DNA from 3 places in the Exiguobacterium sp. UBA6309 genome. Region 1 is predicted to be linked to each of the others. Evidence: a T-box and tRNA genes for the amino acid it is inferred to sense, from the RefSeq annotation. Region 1 holds a T-box; the other regions hold tRNA genes.

Region 1 (4,216 bases):
GCATTATTGATTCATGGAGATCAATTGAATTGGTCCCGTGATTTTTTGCCCGATCTGTCACAGCAACGTGAACCAGTACTCTTTTTTGGTCATAGTCATATCAGAGGTTTGTTTCGAAATGGCATTGCTATGTCGAGCCCATTGTATCAATCTTTATCCATTAATAATGGAGGACGATATGCCATCAATCTAGGTCCTGTCGTGTTCGAACGAGAATGGTGTCTTTACGATTCAGAGCAACAATCGATCGTGTTCCATCGGGCAAACTAAGAAGATACGACAAAAGCCGTCGGGCACGGGGCTCGACGGCTTTTGTTTGTGCATCCTATTGATCAGAGATAACGGACAAGCGATGCCTTGACAACATCCACTTGTGTGAAGTTCGTCTCTTCCGCGAATGCTTCGATGACTTGACGGACATCCCCTTGACGACGAACGAAGCTCGTCGGAACTGGTGTTGTACCGACAAGTTGCTCATGCAAACTCGTCAATCGATGATCATCGATGATCGTCGTCATCAAATCAAGGAACAGAAGAACATGCAGACGGTTCAAATAATCCCATGGCTTGTCTTCCGAACGGAATTCATTACGAGCGAGCCATTTTTTCAATCCGATCGCATCGATTTGACTCAACGTCTCTGTCGTGCGCGCCGACTTCCAAAGCGTCAACAGTTCGCCGAGTTTTTTTCGTGTCTGTTTTTTACGCATGAAGAATTCAAAATTGTCTTTCGTGCGCAACGCGTCTCCTTCGATCGGAGCAATCAAATCAGCTTCCGGCGCCGTCACGAAATCGTGAACGAAATCGACAGACTCTCCCGGTAACCAAGCAGCGAGTTTCCCGTGAAAATCAGCCATGAAGGCGACGGTTTCTGCCAAAGGCTCCTGCTTCATCCGTGAAGCAGCTTGCTGTAATCGGTCTTTCGTCTCAGTCTTCATAATCTACCTCTTCTTATTCGTGGATTGGTCTTACATTTCTTCCGGAGCGCCGACACCAAGTAAACGAAGACCTTCTGTCAAGACGATCGTGACGGACTTGACGAGTGCAAGACGCGATTGTTTTGCTGCGTCATCTTCGAGAACACGGACGTGTCCGTAGTATTTATTAAAGCTTTGTGCAAGATCTAAGACGTAACGGCTGATGATTGACGGCTCGCGACGTGTGAACGCGCGATCGATGACCGTCGAGAATTGGTTCAGCATCGATACGACACCCCATGCATGATCATCGGCACTGCCAGCGAATGGTGTGCCATCATAGCTACCTTTACGGAGCAATGAGTGCGCACGAGCATTCGTATACTGGACATACGGTCCTGTTTCACCTTCGAATTTCAACATCTGCTCAAGATCGAACTCGATATTGTTCATCCGTTCATTTTTCAAATCATGGAAGATGACGGCGCCAACACCTACTTGACGAGCTGTTGCTTCGGCATTCGCTAAGTTCGGATTTTTTTCCGCGATGTTTTGCTTCGCGACGTCGATTGCTTCTTGTAGTACTTCTTCAAGCAAGACGATCCGACCTTTACGCGTAGACATTTTCTTTCCGTCTTTCATAATCAAACCGAACGGTACATGGTGCATTCCGTCGACATTCTCAAATCCAAGTTTCTTCAGGACTGCGAACAATTGCTTAAAGTGAAGCGCTTGTTCGCCGCCAACGACGTAGAATGCTTGCTCAAAACGGTACGTTTCGAGACGATAGACAGCAGCTGCTAAGTCACGTGTCGCATAAAGCGTTGCGCCATCCTTTTTTTTAATCAAAGCAGGCGGCATACCTTCTGCTTCGAGGTCGACGACCATTGCCCCTTCTGATTCGACGAGTAAATCTTTTTCTTCAAGCAAATCGATGACGTGTTGCATCTTATCGTTGTAGAAAGCTTCTCCGTTCAAGCTATCGAATTTAACTCCGAGCATCTCATAAACACGATTGAACTCAACAAGTGAGACTTCACGGAACCACGTCCAAAGCGTTGTTGCCTGCTCATCACCTTGTTCGAGTTTTTTGAACCAGAGACGTCCTTCGTCTTCAAGTGCCGGATTTGTTTCCGCTTCTTCGTGGAACCGGACATATAATTTCAACAATTCCTTGATTGGTTCTGCACGGACCGCTTCTTCCTCACCCCACATCGTGTACGCAACCATCAATTTCCCGAACTGTGTTCCCCAGTCCCCTAAATGGTTGACACCGACGACATCATAGCCTTTTTTACGTGAGATTTGGTTGAGCGCGTTTCCGATTACCGTTGAACGTAAGTGACCCATCGAGAATGGTTTCGCGATGTTTGGTGATGAAAAATCAGTGACAATCGTTTTTCCATTGGCTTCACTTGATCCGAACGCCTCATTTTCCGTCAGAACTTGGTTGACGATTTCTTGCGATACGACTTCCCGGTTCAAGAAGACGTTGATGTAAGGACCTACAGCCTGAACGTTTGAGAACAATGGCGCGTCGATTTTTTCTGCGAGGTCCGAAGCAATCATATTGGGTGCTTTACGGAATGCTTTCGCGAGCATGAAGCATGGGAATGCTAGATCTCCATGATCTTCATGTTTCGGTTGCTCGATTAGTTGTTCGATTTGTTCAATCGATAAGGCACCTTCCATGACTTGATGTAATACTTCTGCGTATTGCGTTTTATAACTCATCTTTATTTCCTCCTGCTTCACTGATTTTTGGCAATAAAAAACGCCCCTTGCGCCACGCGCAAAGAGACGGAATGACCGCGGTACCACTCTTCTTGGTGTCCTTTTGACACCCACCTTGTTCGGGGATAACGGGGTTCCCCCGGCTACGCCTTTTCCTTCAGGAATCGGGTAGCGTCTCAAAAGTGCGCTTCACGACCGGTTCGTCCTCAGGCTTCCACCATTCCCTGATTCGCTAGTTGACGAAAATCAACCGTTACTCTCTTCATCATCGACTGTATTCGATATCTTTCACATTATACGCAATTCTTTCTTTTCTCTCAACCTTATTTTTTTTGGTAAATGGCTTATCAAAATTTCCACAATTCGGGTATAGGAATAAAAGATACTTCTCAGGGGGAGGGATGTTTCATGCGCTACTACCAACAGGTAGCCCGGACGAGCTGGATCGTTTTCAGTCTCGTCGCCTTGACATTGTTATTGATTGGCATCGTTCATCCACCTACCTTCCCTCCTTCCATCTCCATCGTCAATACCCTTTATTTGTTTGGGCTCGTTCTCCTGTTTCAGTTCGATAATGTCCGTCGTGGCGGCATTTATTATACGTTTCAAGAAGGAATCATTTTATTTTTATTCCTCAATTACGGTTTGACGTACGCTTTGATTTTAAGCCAAGTCGGTATTCTCGTCTTTCAATTCATGTCTCACCGAAAAGCGATTCGCTGGAAACGTTTCGCCTATCTCTACCCAATCAACGCCTTGTTTGATTTAGTCTACATCTCGCTTCCGGTATTTGCGTATGAAGCGCTCGGTGGACCGATCGGCTCAAGCTTTACGTATACCAAAGCTCTGATTCCCTTCATCGGCTTTTTGATCACAGTCTTCCTTGTTTCTTACTTCCAATGTCTGCTCGTCAATCGCTTTCTTTTCTTGAAATACGATTGGCAACGTCTTGTGAAGCTTCAGTCCCTCGTTTACGGAATCAGCATGTTAAGTGCTCTACTTGGGATCTGGTTCTACGATGAAAGTCCTCTTGTCGCGGCTACAGTCTCCGCCTTGATTCTCTTTTTATTCAAACGTCTGTTGCAAGAACGTGGTGACTCACTTGAAGCAAATGATAATGCTAAACGATTTGATGATGCGAAGGAACACTTATTGATCTCCCGCTTCGAACGCGAGACGATCGACTCGTTACTTCTCGATTTACCGCATCTGCTACCGTTTTCTGAAGGCTGGATTTCGATTCAACAACAGCGGAAACAAGTCATCTATGACATCCGGACGAAGCAACCGATCGATGTGTTACCGCTGTTTCACTCTTTGACAGCCGACGATTTGCATACCCCGATCATCTATGGTCTTCGTTGCGACTGGGGAAACGATATTCAAATCGGATTGCCTGTCGATCGCCATTCAATGCTAGCAATTCCTTCGATTACGAGCGGAGAAGTCGATGTCTCGATCATTCTGTTCCATCAAGTCGCAGACGCCTATGATGCGACGAATGCCGACGAATTATCTCGTCTACTCCGTATCTTTTGTCGCGTCCTAGAACGCTCTCGTGAAAC
Region 2 (4,216 bases), on a different contig from region 1:
ATGACGAACGTGATTTTGAATTCGACTGGCTTGCCTTTTTCGAGTGTTTCAACGTCGATGTTTTCAAGCGCGATTGGCTCGATTCCTGATTCGACGACTGCACCTTCGATTGTGTCCTTATAAAGGATATCGAGTGCATCTTGGTACAGTGCTTCTTCACCGTACATTTTGTTAAACATTGCGCGTGGCATTTTTCCTTTACGGAAACCTGGTGTGTTCAAAGTCTTAACGACTTTCTTGAACGCTTGGTCTACCGCTTTATCAAATGCTTCAGCAGGCGCTTCATACGTGAGGACGCCGAGGCTACCTGATTGTTTTTCCCATTTTGCAGTCATGCTGAGTCCCTCCAAAATTGTCAATTAGCGTACATGTGTGTACAACAAGTCACATTATAGCACAATCGTTCTGACGATTACCACTGTTGAACGAATCGTTTCCGGATGTCTCAATCGAAGTAAATTTGCTCGAATGCGATGACTTCCGGATAGAGGATATGCACTCCCTGATATAATCGCTTTGCTAGCGGACTTAAGACACGTTCCGGCTCTTCTTTTTCAAACGACAACCCTGCTAGTTCTTCGCATGCGAGGAGCCATTTCTCCATATCCGACCCGATTGCTTCTCGTTCTTCAAGATGAATCAACTGGTCCGAACGCAAGACGAGCAAGGCTCGAAAAGGATCCATTCGTTCTAATGTATGCATCGATGCGAGTAACGCTTGTTGTTCCTGTTGATGTGCAATCAGCACTTCTTCTAAATCCTGACGCGTCGAGATCGTCCAGTGTACATCTAAATGCGGCACATAAATGTCTGCCGGATAGGACAGATGCTCAATCACACTTCCTAATAACTGATCGATGACGATTAGGCTTTGATGTTCTGTATCCTGAGCACGAAGATACTTGTGTGTAATGTAGTCAAAGAGCGCAGGTGTCCGTTCGAATTCAGCACCAGCCAAATGGCGCATTTGTTCGACCCAGCTTCCATGTTGCAACACATGCATCAACGCCGTTCCAGAAGTTACGGCACTCTGAGTAACATTGTTTTTTTGAACCGGTGTCGTCTTTTGTTCTCGCACCGTCATCCGCTGTTTAATCTCGTCTAATCGAAGCGCAAGTCCATACGGCAGATACGGTGACGCCGAGCGTAGAGCGAGCTTCATTGGATACCGTTCTCCGAGTTCATAAAGAAAGAGTGCGAGCACTTGCTCCACACCCTCGACTTCAAGAAAACGTTCTGCTACAGTCTCGTATCGTTCACGGTCATGCAGTAAAAACGGCTGGATGACATAGAGTCGGTATAATACATCTTCTCCTATCAATTGGTCAGTCTCTAATTCTTTTACCAGCCGTTCTTGTTCAGCTGCCGGCAAACGGAGGACCCGAGCTCGTTCTGCTTCTAGTTCGTGTTCCATCCAGCGGGATGTCTCCATATTCCTGCACTCCTTCATTCAACTACTTATTTCGTAAACGGATCGAGCAAAGACGTCCAGTTTGTGATCGCATCTTGTAATTTCCCTGCCTGTTCGATACCGAGACGATTTAATGTATCGAGAGAGACGTCTGTTTCAAGAAGTCGTGTGATGTCTTCTGATTGATTCACGAACTGCTCGAGCTTTGCACTTAAATTTTGTAACTCTTGCGGTGGATTTTCAAGTCCCGCCAATCGTTGGTCGATTTGGTCCAGCTCTTGATTGAACTGATCAATCGTTCCGTTTTCCTTTAACTTTTCGATTTGTTGGTCGAGCGCTTGCTCCGGATTCGTGGATTCGCGTGCTTTCGTAGCCGCTTCATTAAAAGAAGAAGATAAGTCGGACGTGACTTGTGCGGTATCTTTCGCAATCCCTTGAAGTTCTCCAGCATAATCGACACTATTTTTCACATCGTTGACCTGTTGTTTTGCATCATCAACTGTATTTGAAATCTCACTACATCCTACAAGAAACGTACTGAGTAACAGGACTGTTCCAACTTTCTTCCACATCGCTTTCATCCCTTTCAAGTTCATGATACCTTAATTATAAGCGAAAATTGAAATAAAAAAAAGAGACCGCCCTCGTAAGGGCAGTCTCTATTTTAATTATAGCGTCCCAAGAGGGATTCGAACCCCCGACCGACGGCTTAGAAGGCCGTTGCTCTATCCTGCTGAGCTATTGGGACGTGTCAACACGAATAAACTATACTAGAACAATTCTTTCGTGTCAATCACATTACAAAGATTGCATTTATTTTATTACAAAAATGTTCCGTCGAGGTGAAGTGCATTGACGCGATCCCCGTTCATGTCAAGAAAATCGACAGAATAGCGGTCTTGTTCTACTTCAAGAATCGCATACGTCTTGTCTGGGCGATGGCGTGGCATCCGAATCGATCCTGGATTGATGAATAACACACCATCCCGATACTCCGCCTTCGCAACATGAGAATGACCATACAAAACGATATCAGCTTGCTTTTCGTTCGCATGATGTTGCAAGACATCTAGGCTATATTTGACGTCCTGACGATGTCCATGGACACAGAGTACCTTATGCTCGTCCATTTCCGACGTGACTTCTTCCGGGAAATCGTGTCCATAATCACAGTTCCCCCGTACAACACGATATGGATATAACGATTCAATGTCGCGCGTCAATTGAGAGTCTCCACAATGAAATGCTAGATCCACGTCCTGATGCCGTTCGAATATCGTAAGCAGTTCTTGTTCTAGTCCATGGCTATCACTAACGATCAACGCTCTCATTTTCATCACACTCCTAGGAAAGTAGTTAAGTCTTGTTCGAGCTTGCGCAATGCATTGCCACGATGACTGATCATCGCTTTTTCTTCTTTCGTCAACTCAGCAGCCGTTTGTCCACTTGCCGTGACGAACAAAGGGTCATAACCGAAACCGTTCGATCCCGTTGCTTCAAAACCGATTCGCCCTTCCATTGTTCCGCGTACCGTCAATGTTTCGCCTGTTGGTTTTGCTAGCGCGAGTACACAAACGAAGCGTGCCGTCCGCTCCTCTTCCGGAACACCTTCTAACTTTTCAAGTAGTAGAGCGTTGTTCGCTGCATCCGACTTTTCAAGACCCGCGAAGCGTGCCGAGTAGACACCTGGAGCGCCATCTAAAGCATCGACTTCAAGACCTGAATCGTCAGCAAGTACTGCGTGACCAAAGTAGGCTGCTGCTTCTGTTGCTTTTAAGAGTGCATTCTCCTCGAATGTTTCACCTGTCTCATCCGTTTCTTTAGCATCCGCATGATCGAGTAACGACTCGACTGTATAGCCGAGACGCCCAAGCATGCTTTCGAGTTCCTTCACTTTACCAGCGTTATGTGTTGCGACGATGACTTTCATTTATGTTCCCCCACTTCTTCTCCTACATACCACCACGAAACACCGAGTGCCTCGCGACCGGTTTCAATCAGTTCCTTAATACCTTTTTCCCCAAGTTCGAGCATTTCGAGCATCTCTTGACGGGAAAAGGTCGACTCTTCTCCTGTTGCTTGCATCTCGACGATTTTACCGGATGAGGTCATGACGAGATTGAAGTCGACTTCAGCTGCAGCATCCTCTTCGTAGCATAAATCAAGTAAGGCATTCGATCCGACGATTCCAACTGAGATGGCGGCGATGCCCTCTTTGATTGGTGTATCGGTCAATTTTCCCGCTTGAATCAGTTGATCGATAGCTCGAACGAGTGCTAAAAATCCACCGGTGATCGATGCTGTTCGTGTTCCGCCATCAGCTTGAATGACGTCACAATCGATCCAGATCGTCCGTTCACCAAGTTTTTCTAAATCGACGACCGCCCGAAGTGATCGGCTAATGAGACGTTGGATTTCCATCGTCCGCCCCGTCTGTTTGCCGCGAACGGCTTCTCGTGCAGTCCGCTGAGCGGTTGCCCGCGGTAACATCGAATATTCCGCATTGATCCAGCCTTGGCGTTTTCCACGTAGAAATGGTGGTACCCTTTCCTCGACGGTCGCCGTGCAGAGGACTTTCGTATCACCCAGTTCAATCAAAATCGAACCTTCCGCGTGTTTATTGATGTCAACTGATAACTGTACTGGACGGAGATCGTCCGCCGTTCGTTGGTCTGTCCGCATTTAATCTTCCTCCGTTCCAAGGACGATGCGCTCCGCATGAATGGGCTGATCGAGCCAGTCCGTTGCAATTTGGTCGAATGAGCGGATATCGCCTGTCGCGTAATAACGATGTTCTGGTGTTTG
Region 3 (4,216 bases), on a different contig from region 1:
AATTAACGCAGATTCCGATCACCGATCACGAGATGAAGGCGGAACTCGCGGCGCTTGCCCGGATGAATGGTGCGATCTCGTTCGGTCTCGGACGTGGTCTGACACTCGATATCTCGACCGAGAATGCCTCGATTGCCCGTCGGATCTACTCGCTTTTGAAAAAAGCATACGGGGTTCATCTCGATCTGCTCGTGCGGAAGAAAATGCGTCTGAAAAAGAATAATGTCTACATCGTCCGCGTCAAACAACAGGCGGATAAGATTTTGCAAGACCTCGGGATTTTAGGGGAAGGGTTCACGATGATTCGCTCCATCAGTGACACGATTCTAAACGATGAACGAAAAGCACGCGCATATTTACGAGGGGCGTTCCTCGCCGGGGGTTCGCTCAACAATCCGGCGACATCGTCGTATCACTTGGAGATCTTTAGCTTATATGAAGAACACAATGCGGCGCTCCGCGGTCTATCGAACGTCTTTGATTTGAACGCGAAGGCGATCGAACGGAAAAAGGGACATATCCTCTACATTAAAGAGAGCGAGAAGATTTCCGATTTCCTCAAGCTCGTTGATGCGACACAATCGATGCTGCGGTTCGAGGATGTCCGGATCTTAAAAGATATGCGTAACTCGGTCAACCGTCTCGTCAACTGTGAGACGGCGAACCTCAACAAAACGGTCGGTGCGGCATTACGCCAAGTCGAGAACATCAAGTTCCTTGAGCGGACGGTCGGGCTCGATGTCTTACCGGATAAGCTGAAGGAGATCGCGATCTTGCGTGTGACCCATCAAGACGTCACGTTACAAGAGCTCGGGGAGATGGTCGAAAGCGGCTCCATCTCAAAATCAGGGATCAATCACCGGTTGCGGAAAATTGATCAAATCGCTGAAAAAGTAAGAAACGGAGAGTCGATGACAGGGGCCTTATAAGAGGGTCGCTTGCGGGATGAACCATAGTCTACTATAATATATAGTCGATGCAACTAAATGTTCGAATTAAGGAGTTTTTGAAATGGCTAACGAAAAGAAACGTATTTCGCTGACAGTCGATGCGAAGTTTGATGAAGTGTTAACAAAAAAAGCAAAAGCAATCGGTGTACCGAAAAGCACACTCGTTGCATTCGCAACATCTTTGTTCCTGAAACAATTACAAGCAGAAGAAGAGCTTTCGCCACATGCGAACGCGATCTACTCGCTGATTCGTGAAAACCACGATATCGTTTCAGACATCACAGACTTGATCGACTGATCATCGCCCTCTCGTTCTATAAGGAACGGGAGGTTTTTTGTATGTAACGATAACCGACAAGGCTTCACTTTTCTATGGATACAAAAAAAGTGCCTCCCGAAGGAGACACTCTGGATGACTTATGCACGTTCCATGACGCGGTCGATAAGACCGTAATCAGCAGCAGCTTGTGCTGACATGAAGTTGTCACGCTCTGTATCGCGTTCGATGACTTCAAGTGGTTGTCCTGTGTTTTCAGCCATGATTTTGTTGAGGTGCTCACGCATTTTGATGATACGCTCCGCATGGATTTTGATATCCGATGCTTGACCTTGTGTACCACCGAGTGGTTGGTGGATCATGATTTCAGCGTTTGGTAACGCGAAACGTTTTCCTTTTGCGCCTGCTTGTAGCAAGAACGCACCCATCGATGCTGCCATACCGATACAAATTGTTGAAACTTGTGGTTTGATGAAGTTCATTGTATCGTAAATCGCCATACCGGCAGTGATCGAACCACCTGGGCTGTTGATGTAAAGCGAGATTTCTTTATCTGGATCTTCTGCTGCTAAGAACAGAAGTTGGGCAACGACTGAGTTGGCGACGTTGTCGTCAATCGCGCTCCCGAGAAGAATGATGCGGTCTTTTAGCAAACGTGAGTAGATATCGTAAGCACGTTCCCCGCGGTTTGTTTGTTCGATGACTGTTGGAATTAACATAGTCTTTGCCTCCTTATAGTTGGTATGTAGCTTCCTATTCGACTTATCCTTATCATAATCCTTTGGTCAATATTGGTCAAAAGATACGATGCGACTTTTAGGTATTTTTCCATTACAAGGGCAAATGAAACATATCAATATAGAAAAAAGGCAACGCCATTGCTGGCATTGCCTTGTAGTTGAATAAATGGTACACCCGGAGAGATTCGAACTCCCGACACCTGGTACCGGAAACCAGTGCTCTATCCCCTGAGCTACGGGTGCATCTGATGTACTGAACAATTAATAGTATAGCGACATTTTTTCAGAAAAGCAATAGGGAAGGATGACTTTTCTTTTCTCTAGCGACTCAAAAGGGGTTCAGAGCACGTTTTTCAAAACGTTTCTTCTATAATAAGAAGTGAGGGAGGGAAATCGATGGATCAACGCCAGGAACAAACGCAACAGCTGACGTTATCGGCGTCACAACAGTATCAGTTACATGTACTTGAGCAACCGGCGGCAGAACTCGAGGAGGAATGGCGACGGTTGAAACGACGGTTACATCGTCATTACCCGAATCAGGTTTCGCTAGAGGTCGAGCAGATGGCAGGACATTTGGCATCCTATGAAGACGAGCTTCTTGCACAAATACGTTTAGAATCAGTCAGACAGGAAATAGGATATATGGCGGAACAACTCATCGTGTATTTAGAAGCGGACGGTTTATTGCGGACATCGGACAAGGAGCTCGCTGCATCCTTCTCGACCGATGTCGCAACGATTACAGAAGCACGGACACTCTTACAACAATGTGAACCAGTCGGCATTGCTGCCCGCTCGGAGCGCGAGTGCCAATGGTTACAGGCGATCGAGCTAGACGACGCAGAATTGATCGGACTGACGGATCGGTTACGACATGAACCGGCGAGTCAAGTGTTCGCGCAGTTCAGTAAACAGGATCGAGCACGGTTGCGAAAACGATTGACGCGGCTGAGCCGGACACCGGATCTTCCTAAAGAAGAACGACCGGTCATGGCAGAAGCACGGATTCACCTGTTAGATGGAAAACTTCAGATTGACTGGATGACACTCGACATGGATCAGAAGTGGCTCGGATTAAAAGAGGCAACGCCTTTTTTACGCGCGTACGAACGACGTCGCGTTACGATGCATGCCATCCTCTCGGTCTTGCTTGAGCGACAAGAACGCTGGTTCAAGGGAGAACTGCATCTTGAGCCACTGACGAAAAAACAAGTCGCTGAGGCGACGGGGCATCATCCGTCAACGATTGGTCGAGCGATTGCTGCGAAGTATGTCGAGACGGTTCATGGTCTCGTTGCTTTAGAAGACTTGTTCGTCTCACGGACGACAACCGGAGATTCGAGTTTTTTAATTAAACGGCGGATCGCCGAATACATTCAACATAGCGATCGTCCGTTAAGTGATCAGCAATTGACGGATCGTCTGCAAGCAGACGGTCTGACAGTCGCGCGACGGACGGTTGCAAAATATCGGGCAGCGCTTGGTTTAACGAAAAAAACGATGCAGCAAAGGAAGGCGCAATCAGAATGGGATTAAAACGACACAGACACTTAACACTCTATTCACGTCCGGGATGTACGCTATGTGAAGAGGCCGCCATCTTACTCGACTTCGTACTCGATGAGTTTCCGGAATGGACGTTCGAGGAAGTCAACATCGATCAGGATGAAGCGCTCAGTCTACGGTTCTTATATGAAATTCCGGTCGTCATGCATGACGGCGAAATTTGGAGTTATGGCAAATTCGAGACGGAAATGATAAGAAACCGCTTACTTCAAAAAACTTGAGAAACGAGACTTGCAAGGCGAGAAATGGACTGTTATGATAACGGTGTACCAAGTGGGACACGTTATGACATGCGGGACAGAAAGCGTCCAGCTACTTGAGAGGAGAGGGAAATACATGATTCGGCAGTTAGTCCAGATCCAAAAACGAATCGTGCCTGATCTGATCGAAGAAATGCAGACACGCTACGACATCCTTCATTATGTTCGACTGATGCAACCGATCGGACGACGTACGCTTGCGACAAGCCTTGGCTTGACGGAACGCGTCTTACGGCGGGAAGTCGACTTCTTGAAGCAGCAAGACCTCCTAGAGGTCGCGACGCAAGGGATGTCCTTGACGGATGAAGGACGAAACGTTCTTCGCAGCATGCACAGCATCATGGGAGAACTCGCAGGGATCTCAGACATGGCGAAAGCCTTAAAAGAGAGACTCGGAGTACGGGACGTCGTCATCGTACC

Evidence for each region. A T-box is a leader RNA that pairs with one kind of tRNA and senses whether it is charged. The one in region 1 lies ahead of argS (arginine--tRNA ligase), so its partner is inferred to be a tRNA-Arg.
Region 2: it encodes a tRNA-Arg, which carries the amino acid that the T-box ahead of argS (arginine--tRNA ligase) is inferred to sense. The anticodon was not compared.
Region 3: it encodes a tRNA-Arg, which carries the amino acid that the T-box ahead of argS (arginine--tRNA ligase) is inferred to sense. The anticodon was not compared.

Annotation. Positions count from the first base shown of each region.
Region 1 covers NZ_DJTL01000010.1:61,585-65,800, reverse strand. Annotated here, with positions in the region: gene B3M90_RS02955 (metallophosphoesterase family protein) at 1-270, shown strand, start outside; gene B3M90_RS02950 (hypothetical protein) at 333-938, opposite strand; gene argS (arginine--tRNA ligase) at 969-2,651, opposite strand; T-box leader at 2,711-2,929, opposite strand; gene B3M90_RS02940 (GGDEF domain-containing protein) at 3,060-4,216, shown strand, end outside.
Region 2 covers NZ_DJTL01000025.1:112,940-117,155, forward strand. Annotated here, with positions in the region: gene tig (trigger factor) at 1-335, opposite strand, end outside; gene B3M90_RS07070 (hypothetical protein) at 446-1,432, opposite strand; gene B3M90_RS07075 (hypothetical protein) at 1,459-1,983, opposite strand; tRNA gene B3M90_RS07080 (tRNA-Arg) at 2,086-2,159, opposite strand; gene B3M90_RS07085 (metallophosphoesterase family protein) at 2,233-2,742, opposite strand; gene B3M90_RS07090 (XTP/dITP diphosphatase) at 2,748-3,341, opposite strand; gene rph (ribonuclease PH) at 3,338-4,093, opposite strand; gene racE (glutamate racemase) at 4,094-4,216, opposite strand, start outside.
Region 3 covers NZ_DJTL01000025.1:370,055-374,270, reverse strand. Annotated here, with positions in the region: gene whiA (DNA-binding protein WhiA) at 1-929, shown strand, start outside; gene B3M90_RS08350 (hypothetical protein) at 1,012-1,248, shown strand; partial or broken gene clpP (ATP-dependent Clp endopeptidase proteolytic subunit ClpP) at 1,368-1,952, opposite strand; tRNA gene B3M90_RS08340 (tRNA-Arg) at 2,135-2,210, opposite strand; gene B3M90_RS08335 (RNA polymerase subunit sigma-54) at 2,364-3,506, shown strand; gene B3M90_RS08330 (glutaredoxin family protein) at 3,497-3,757, shown strand; gene B3M90_RS08325 (sugar-binding transcriptional regulator) at 3,873-4,216, shown strand, end outside.